DNA from 4 places in the Massilia sp. BAP21 genome. Region 2 is predicted to be linked to each of the others. Evidence: predicted binding sites of a transcription regulator. Region 2 holds the regulator's gene; each other region holds the start of a gene.
What was found. The regulator sigma-54, encoded in region 2, starts transcription at its own class of promoters, with help from an activator protein. The targets are predictions, from matches to a motif close to TGGCANGNAANCTGCTTT.

Region 1: the regulator sigma-54 is predicted to act here: its motif matches at 881-898, upstream of ACWYRN_RS04825 (TorF family putative porin).
Region 3: the regulator sigma-54 is predicted to act here: its motif matches at 1,201-1,218, upstream of pepA (flocculation-associated PEP-CTERM protein PepA).
Region 4: the regulator sigma-54 is predicted to act here: its motif matches at 819-836, upstream of prpB (methylisocitrate lyase).

Annotation. Positions count from the first base shown of each region.
Region 1 covers NZ_CM173596.1:1,094,748-1,096,945, forward strand. The annotation lists gene glnK (P-II family nitrogen regulator) at 1-47, opposite strand, end outside; gene ACWYRN_RS04825 (TorF family putative porin) at 61-807, opposite strand; gene ACWYRN_RS04830 (accessory factor UbiK family protein) at 1,067-1,321, shown strand; gene ACWYRN_RS04835 (adenosylcobalamin-dependent ribonucleoside-diphosphate reductase) at 1,361-2,198, shown strand, end outside.
Region 2 covers NZ_CM173596.1:1,388,871-1,391,068, reverse strand. The annotation lists gene lptB (LPS export ABC transporter ATP-binding protein) at 1-408, shown strand, start outside; gene ACWYRN_RS06080 (RNA polymerase factor sigma-54) at 456-1,940, shown strand; gene hpf (ribosome hibernation-promoting factor, HPF/YfiA family) at 2,002-2,198, shown strand, end outside.
Region 3 covers NZ_CM173596.1:605,255-607,452, forward strand. The annotation lists gene pepA (flocculation-associated PEP-CTERM protein PepA) at 81-953, opposite strand; gene ACWYRN_RS02680 (DUF2946 domain-containing protein) at 1,245-1,631, shown strand; gene ACWYRN_RS02685 (TonB-dependent receptor) at 1,780-2,198, shown strand, end outside.
Region 4 covers NZ_CM173596.1:3,773,542-3,775,739, forward strand. The annotation lists gene prpR (propionate catabolism operon regulatory protein PrpR) at 1-673, opposite strand, end outside; gene prpB (methylisocitrate lyase) at 875-1,759, shown strand; gene prpC (bifunctional 2-methylcitrate synthase/citrate synthase) at 1,782-2,198, shown strand, end outside.

The DNA of each region.
Region 1 (2,198 bases), 290 kb from region 2:
ACTTCGTCGAGCTTGAAGGGCTTGATGATGGCGGTAATCAGTTTCATGGTGTTGCCTCTTTCAGAAAGTTTTTGACAGTGACACGACGGCCCGCGAGCGCCCCTGGTTGCGCCCGCCCGGCACGAGATAAGCGTCGGTATTCGTCTTGACCCAGGCCACGGATGCGCTGGCAAAGCCGAAGTCCTTGGTCAGGCCGGCCTTGTAGTCGGTGTACGACAGGCTGCTGTTGTTCTTCACGCGCTGGCGTCCGACGTGCAGGTTGAGCACGAAGCCGTTGCTCACGTCCAGGTTGGCGCCCAGGTCCAGGTAGCCGCTCTGCTTGCTGTCCGCGGTGCCGAACAAGTTGGTGGTGGCGTGCGAATACTTCAGGTAGGCCGGGCCGAAGCCGAGCTGGCCGTACAGCTCGAAGGTATTCGCGTTCGGCTCCAGGTCGTTCGACGGATACCAGTAGTACAGGCCGCCGACGTCGTAGCTGACCCCGCCGCCGAGTTCGCCGCGCTTGCCGGCGTACAGATCGACTTCGACATCGCCGTCGCCGCCCAGGTCCTTCGTCCACTTGATGGTCGACAGCCAGGTGCCGGCGTAGAAACCGGTCGGCGTATGGGTATAGTCGGCGCCGCCCTGCAGGGCCGGCTGGAAGCGGGTTTGCGACAACCCGCGGTAGCGGTATTCGCTGGTGACGGTGGCGTTGTAGCTGAGCTGGTGCTCGGGCGCGGGCGTTTCGGTTGCGGACTGGGCCTGGGCCAGGCCACCGAGTCCTGCTGCCAGCGTGAACACCGCTGCGCTGATTGCCATCTTGCTTTTCATGACGATTCCCCTGTTATTGAACGATTGGTTCTGATGCGGTTTACAATCTGTCGTGTCACGGCTTAGCTTTCTCTTAGCAGATTGCGTGCCAGGCATTAACATGGCATCCGTGTGCTGCGTTTTCGGCACAGCTGCCACACTCGGGTTCAATAAACACAAACGCGCGCACTGCCGATGTGCAGGGCGCCAGAACGCACCAAAGCAGGCCGTTTTCTCGAATTTGCACCAGGCTGGTGCAGCGGCCGGAACACTAGGACTGATTGACATGAATAATTTCTTCAACGACTTGCAGGGCAAACTCAACCAGGCCATGGAAAACTCGCCTGCCAAGGACATCGAACGCAACGTCAAGGCGATGATGACTCAGGGCTTTTCCAAGCTCGACCTGGTCACCCGCGAGGAATTCGATATCCAGGCCCAGGTATTGGCCAAGACCCGCGCCAAGCTCGAAGCGCTCGAACTGCGCGTGGCCGAGCTGGAAGCCCGCCTGACGGAACAGGCGCCGAAAGTCTGATTGCTTCCGCATTCATGGAAGCTGACCGAGGGAGGCAACATGAATGCGAACGACAAGCTGCTCGGCACGACCTTACCGCCCCAGGAGGTATCAGTCGACGTGCTGCGCGAGAAATACGCGAAAGGCGAGGAATCCTCCATCGCCGAGGTACGCCAGCGCGTAGCCCATGCGCTGGCGGCACGCGAAGCGCCGGAGCAGCGCGCGGCCTGGGCCGAACGGTTCATGCAGGCCCAGGAAGCGGGTTTCATTCCTGGCGGACGCATCAACTCCGCCGCCGGCCTCGATCTGAAGGCCACCCTCATCAACTGCTTCGTGCAGCCGGTCGGCGATTCCGTGACCGGAACCGAAGACGGCCTGCCCGGCATCTACACTGCCCTGTCGGAAGCGGCCGAGACCATGCGCCGCGGCGGCGGCGTCGGCTACGACTTCAGCGCCATCCGCCCGCACGGCAGCCTGGTCCGCGGCACCCGCTCGCGCGCCTCCGGCCCGGTGTCGTACATGGAACTCTTCGACGCCTCCTGCAAAACGGTGGAATCGGCCGGCGCCCGGCGCGGCGCGCAGATGGGCGTGCTGCGCATCGACCATCCCGACATCGAACGTTTTATTGCCGCCAAGGACGCGGGCGGCCTGTCGAACTTCAATATCTCGGTCGGCGTCACCGACGCCTTCATGCGCGCACTCGAGGCCGACGCGACCTTCGAGCTGGTGCACCGCGCCGAACCCGGCGACGAAGCAGATGCACGCCAACGCGCCGACGGCCTCTGGGTGTACCGCGAACCGAAGGCGCGCGACCTGTGGGACAAGATCATGCTGTCGACCTATGACCACGCCGAGCCGGGCGTGCTCTTCATCGACCGCATGAACGAGGAAAACAACC
Region 2 (2,198 bases):
AAGTCGCTCTCGAAGGACGCCATCAACGAGCGCCTTGATTCGCTGCTGGCCGAACTGCAGATCGAGAAGCTGCGCGAGAACCCGGCCCTGTCGCTGTCGGGCGGCGAGCGGCGCCGCGTGGAGATCGCGCGCGCGCTGGCCACCAACCCGCGCTTCGTGCTGCTCGACGAACCGTTTGCCGGCGTCGACCCGATCGCCGTGATCGAGATCCAGCGCATCGTGCGATTCCTGAAGGAGCGCGGCATCGGCGTCCTGATCACCGATCACAACGTGCGCGAAACCCTCGGCATCTGCGACCGCGCCTACATCATCAACCAGGGCGCCGTACTGGCCTCGGGCCGCCCCGACGACATCATCGCCGACGAGTCGGTGCGCCGCGTCTACCTGGGCGAGCACTTCCGCATGTAATCGAGGTAACGACACCGCTTTGAACCGCAGTTGAACAGTAAGAATCGATGAAACAATCCCTGCAACTCCGGACATCGCAGCACCTGGCCCTGACGCCGCAGCTCCAGCAATCGATCCGCCTGCTGCAGTTGTCCACGCTCGAACTGCACCAGGAAATCGAGCAGATCCTGTCCGACAATCCCTTGCTGGAGCGGCTCGACGATCCGCTCGACCGCTCGGTGCGCCTGCTGGCCGACGGCGCCATCAACAGCGCACCCGCGCAGGGCGAGGCACCGGCCGCGCCATCGAACGAGGAAAGCGCGCCGGCCAGCGCCGACGCGCCCGAAGGACTCGACGGCGGCGGCGACCATGAACACGGCGAGCCGGGTGGATCCGACAGCGACTGGGGCGACAGCGGCCGGGCCTCGGGCAACGGCGAAGACGAGGACGGCCGCCCGCAGCTGGAAGCCGGCGGCATCACGCTGCGCGAACACCTGTCGGAACAGGTGCGCGTGACCAACCTGAACCTGCGCGACCGCGCCCTGGCCGAGCTGGTGATCGACGCCATCGACGACAATGGCTACCTGGAAGAACAGCTCGACGAGATCCACGCGCGCCTGCCGCAGGAACTCGAGGTCGAGATGGACGAACTGCGCTGCGCGCTGGCGCTGATTCAAAGTCTCGATCCGGTGGGCGTCGGTGCGCGCAGCGCGGCCGAATGCCTGGCGCTGCAGATCCGCCGCATGCCCGGCGTGCCGCTGGTGACGCGGCGCACGGCACTAAAGATCGTCGAAGGGTATCTGACCTGGTTCGCGCAGCGCGAATTCAACAAGCTGAAAAAGGCGCTCGACTGCGACGACGAAGACCTGCGCGAAGCGCAGGCCGTGATCCGCCAGTGCCATCCGCACCCCGGTGCCGCGTTCGCATCGAGCACCTCGGACTATGTGGTTCCGGACGTTATTGTCCGGAAAACGAAGAGCGGCTGGGGTGTGACCCTGAACCACGAAGTGATGCCGCGCCTGCGCGTGAACCACATGTACGCGGCCTTGCTGAAGGGCGGGAAAGGCGAAGGGCAGATGAGCGCGCAGCTGCAGGAAGCGAAGTGGCTGATCAAGAACATGCGCCAGCGCTTCGATACCATCCTGCGTGTTTCCGAGGCAATTGTGGAGCGCCAGCGCAACTTTTTCAGCCATGGCGCGGTTGCCATGCGGCCCCTTGTGCTTCGCGAGATAGCTGATACACTAGGCCTACACGAGAGCACAATCTCTCGCGTAACCACGCAGAAATTCATGCTGACCCCGCACGGCATGTTTGAGCTGAAGTATTTCTTCGGAAGCCACGTCGCCACCGAAGCGGGGGGCGAAGCATCTTCGACGGCGATCCGGGCTCTCATCGCGCAACTGACAGGAGCAGAAGACCCCAGGAACCCATTATCCGACAGCAAGATCGCGGAAATGCTCGGTGAACAAGGAATGGTCATCGCACGCCGCACGGTTGCCAAATACCGTGAGGCACTGAAAATTCCTCCAGTCAGTCTCCGCAAATCCTTGTAACGGCGGCACCCTCGCGCTTCCTGCGCGGCGCGGCAGCCGCCACCTCTTCAAAGGAGTGTGTATGAATCTCACTATCAGCGGTCACCACCTCGACGTTACTCCCGCCATTCGTGAATACGTACAAAACAAGCTTGAGCGCATTACCCGCCACTTCGATCAAGTGATCGATTCCCACGTGATCCTCGCGATCGACAATCTTACCGAAAAAGAAAAAAGGCAGAAGGCCGAGATCAACTTGCGCGTCTCTGGCAAGACCGT
Region 3 (2,198 bases), 780 kb from region 2:
CCTTGTGCGCCCGGCGCGCGCAAGGGACGTAAAAAAAGCGGGCCGGGCCCGCTTTTTTTGTTGCAGCAGCAAGGACCCGATCAGGCCTTGTTGTTGCGGCGGCGCACTGCCACGCCGGCGCCCAGCATGGCAATGGCGAACAGGGCCAGCGAACCTGGCTCCGGTACTTGCGCATCGTCCTCGGCCAGCTTGAACTGACCGTTGCCGCCGATGAAGAAGTACTGGTTGTTGCGGTTGCGGTAGGCGTTGCCATTGCAACCGTTACCCGTGAAGCCGGCGAATTGGCACACGATTTCGCTGACCTGGGTCGCGTCCGGACGGCCGATGGTGTTGGCGTTGGTAAAGGCGAACGACAGGATCGATTCTTCCGACAGGTCGGCACCATTCGAACGGAAGAAGAAGCCGCTGTCGAGCATGCCCGGCGCGGCGCTGGCGAAGACGCTCACCTGGCCATTGTTGACCGGGCTGCCGTTGGCATTGACCATGCCGCCGCCGCCTTCCAGCACGTTGAACTCGGCGATCTGGTTGCCGAGGTTGGCGCCGTAGAAGCCGGCGGTCGTGGCGTATTGGTCGTTCGTCGGGTTCTGGTACATGCGGATGGTGCCGCCCGTAAACGTAAAGGCGCCACCGAGGGTACCGGTGCCTTGCGCCGTGAACGTGGCGGTGATGTTACCGCCAGGATACCGCAAGGGGAACAGCTTACCGTTGCTATCGGCTTGCGTGATGTTGAAGACGGCCGTTTCCGTGAAATTGAAATTGTTGTTGCCGGTATCCGTCAATCGGATAAAGGCATTGCCGTTGACGTCCAGGTATTCGTTGATGACCTGACCGCCTGCAAAACCGCCACCAGTGGGGTTGAAGACCCAATTGTTGAGGACTGGACCAGCGTTTGCGGCACCAGCCGTCGACAGGGCTACCGCCGTCGCGCAGATGAGTTTCTTGAAGAGTTTCATGTTCGGTTTTCCGTGATGAGTGGCTGTTGGTAACAACCTGAGCCTTGGAAAAGCAATCACCGTGCCATCACATCCCGGACCCGAAAAATCAAGGGCTTACGCCATTCAAGAAAGATGCGTGTAAATACGTGTAAGAATTTCCGACACTTTTGGTAGAGGGAAAACTCGACTGTATAGCATTGCCCGGAAACGCCGCGTCCGGCGCGACCGCATGCGCCGGCATGGACAATATGTCCACCCAATGGAACATGCAGTTTCCGGGCCAGCTCCTATAATGCGCTCATGCACAGGATGACGAGACACTGGACCGCGTACGCCTGGATCGCCGCCCTGGCCATCCTGTTCAACGCGCTCGCCCCGGTCGTTTCGCAATCGCTGAGCCTGGCGTCCAGCACGGCGCGCCAGGTCGAAATCTGTACCGCGATGGGCATCGAGATGGTGCCGATGGCGGACGGCGCCTCCTCGTCTGCACCTTCCTCCGACGCCCTGCTCAAGGGGCTCATGCACTGCGCCTACTGCGCGCCGCATGCGGGCGCGTTCGCCCTGCCGCCGCCGGCCGCCACAGTGGCCGCCGTCGTGACCGGCCACGACGCCTATCCCCCACTGTTCTATCGTGCGCCGCAGCCGCTGTTCGGGTGGCTGTCCGCCCAGCCGCGCGCCCCGCCCGCGCTGGCCTGACCCGCACCCGCCCTTCCAGCCGCCTGCACGCGCCGCCGTTCACCGAATTGCGGCGCCAGCCTGAGAACCCTGCGCACCATGCCGGTGGCGCGTGGTCTCACCCATGGCGGCCGGCATCGACTACCGGCAGCACGAACAGAACATCACCATGACAACGCAGTTCCCCAAGCAAGCATTCGGGCATGCGGCGCAGCCGCGCCTGGCCCCCACGCTCATCCACCTCGCCTGCCTGCTCGCGATCGGCACCGGCAGCGCGGCCACTGCCTCGGCCGAGGAAGCCGCCATCCCCACGGTGCTGGTCACCGGCAGCAGCCAGGACGGCAAGCTGAAGGGCGACACCTCGACCGGCTCGAACCTGGGCCTCTCGCGCCTGGAAACGCCGGCCAGCGTCGACGTCATCACCCGCAGGCAGCTCGAGGAGCGCGGCGACGCCAACCTGGTTGAGGCGATCACGCGCGCGCCCGGCATCAGCAACATGGGCCACCCGGGCAACGGCAGTTCCTCGCTCAGCGCGCGCGGCTCCACCGACACCGTCTCGGTGCTGCGCCTGTACGACGGCATGCGCCA
Region 4 (2,198 bases), 2.4 Mb from region 2:
CGCGCAGGTCGTTCAGGCCGCGCCGTGCGCGCCGCGGCTCGTTCGCCGGCCCACGCCGGATGCGGTTCGCTTCCAGCTGGGTCAGGCGGGCGAGCTCCAGCGCATCGTCGAAAGCCTGGCGGATCGAAGCCGCCGAGTACAGGAACACACCGGTCAGTCCCGCTTCCTCGGCCAGGTCCGTAATCAGGCCGGCGCCGACCACGACTTCGATCCCGGCCGTTTTCATCTCCTTGATCGCCGCGCGTGCATCCTCGCGCGTCACATACGTGCGCTGGGCGATGGTGAGGCCGAAGGTAGTGCTGAAGTCGGCCAGTTCGGGCAAGGGCTGCTGGTAGCTGATCACGCCGATGCGACTCGACACCTTGCGCGCCCGCGCCAGTGCCTGCATCACGTCGAAGCCGCTGGCCTTGGCCACCACCACCGGCGCCGAGACGCGGCCCTTCAGGTAGGCGCCGTTCGAGCCGGCGGCAATCACCACATCGCAGCGCTCGCTCGCCATGCGTTCGCGGATATGACGCGCCGCTTCATCGAAACCGAGGTTGATCGGCTCGATCGTGGCGAGGTGGTCGTACTCGAGCGTGATGTCGCGCAGCAGGTCGGACAGGCGCGAGACCGAGACGGTCCAGATGACCGGCTTGTCGACTTCCTGGGGGAGAGGAGAGAGAGGGCGCATGTTGCAATTCTACTGCAACGATGTTGCAGGGATGTTTCACGGTGAAACATCGTTGAAACACCATGGATATTGATGCAGGAGGCTGCTCCACGCTAAACCCCTGAACTATCAGGCTTTTCGACAGCCCAAACCGTGTCGGCCGCGCTGGCACGCTCTTTGCAATTACCAGCTTATTCATTTGTCGAACCATCAGGAGACCCCATGATCCAATCGCCAGGCGCACTGTTCCGTCGCGCCGTCCAGGAAGAATCGCCGCTGCAGGTTGTCGGCGCCATCAACGCCAACCACGCCCTGCTGGCCAAGCGCGCCGGCTTCAAGGCCATCTACCTGTCGGGTGGCGGCGTCGCGGCCGGTTCGCTCGGCCTGCCTGACCTGGGCATCTCGAACCTGGACGACGTGCTGACCGACGTGCGCCGCATCACCGACGTCTGCGATTTGCCGCTGCTGGTCGACGTCGATACCGGCTTCGGTTCCTCGGCCTTCAACGTGGCGCGCACTGTGAAGTCGATGATCAAGTTCGGCGCCGCCGCCATGCACATCGAAGACCAGGTCGGCGCCAAGCGCTGCGGTCACCGTCCGGGCAAGGAGATCGTGTCCAAGCAGGAGATGGTCGACCGCATCAAGGCGGCAGTCGATGCCCGTACCGACGAGAACTTCGTGATCATGGCGCGTACCGATGCGCTGGCCGTGGAAGGCATCGACGCCGCCATCGACCGCGCCGTGGCCTGCGTCGAAGCCGGCGCCGACATGGTCTTCCCGGAAGCGATGACCGACCTGGCCATGTATTCGAAGTTCGCGAAAGCCGTCGGCGTGCCGATCCTGGCCAACATCACCGAGTTCGGCTCGACTCCACTGTTCACGGTCGACGAACTGAAGACCGCCGACGTCGGCATCGTGCTGTACCCGCTGTCCGCTTTCCGCGCCATGAACAAGGCGGCCGAAAACGTCTACACTGCGATTCGCCGCGATGGCAGCCAGCAAGCCGTGGTCGACACCATGCAGACCCGCGCCGAACTCTACGAGCGCATCAATTACCACGACTTCGAACAGAAGCTCGACGCCCTGTTCGCAGCCCAGAAAAAATAAACCGACTGAATTGGAGACCAACATGAGCGAACAACAAACCCCAACCTTCAAGCCGAAGAAATCCGTGGCCCTGTCGGGCGTCGCCGCCGGTAACACCGCCCTGTGCTCGGTCGGCAAATCGGGCAACGATTTGCACTACCGCGGCTACGACATCCTGGACGTGGCCAATTCCTGCGAATTCGAAGAAATCGCCTACCTGCTGGTGCACGGCAAGCTGCCGACCGGCGCCGAACTGCGCGGCTACAAGGCCAAGCTGAAAATGCTGCGCGGCCTGCCGCAAGCGGTGAAGCTGGCGCTGGAAGCCCTGCCGGCCGGCAGCCACCCGATGGACGTGATGCGCACCGGCGTCTCGGCGCTGGGCTGCGCGCTGCCGGAAAAGGACGACCACAACGTCGCCGGCGCGCGCGACATCGCCGACCGCCTGATGGCCTCGTTCGGC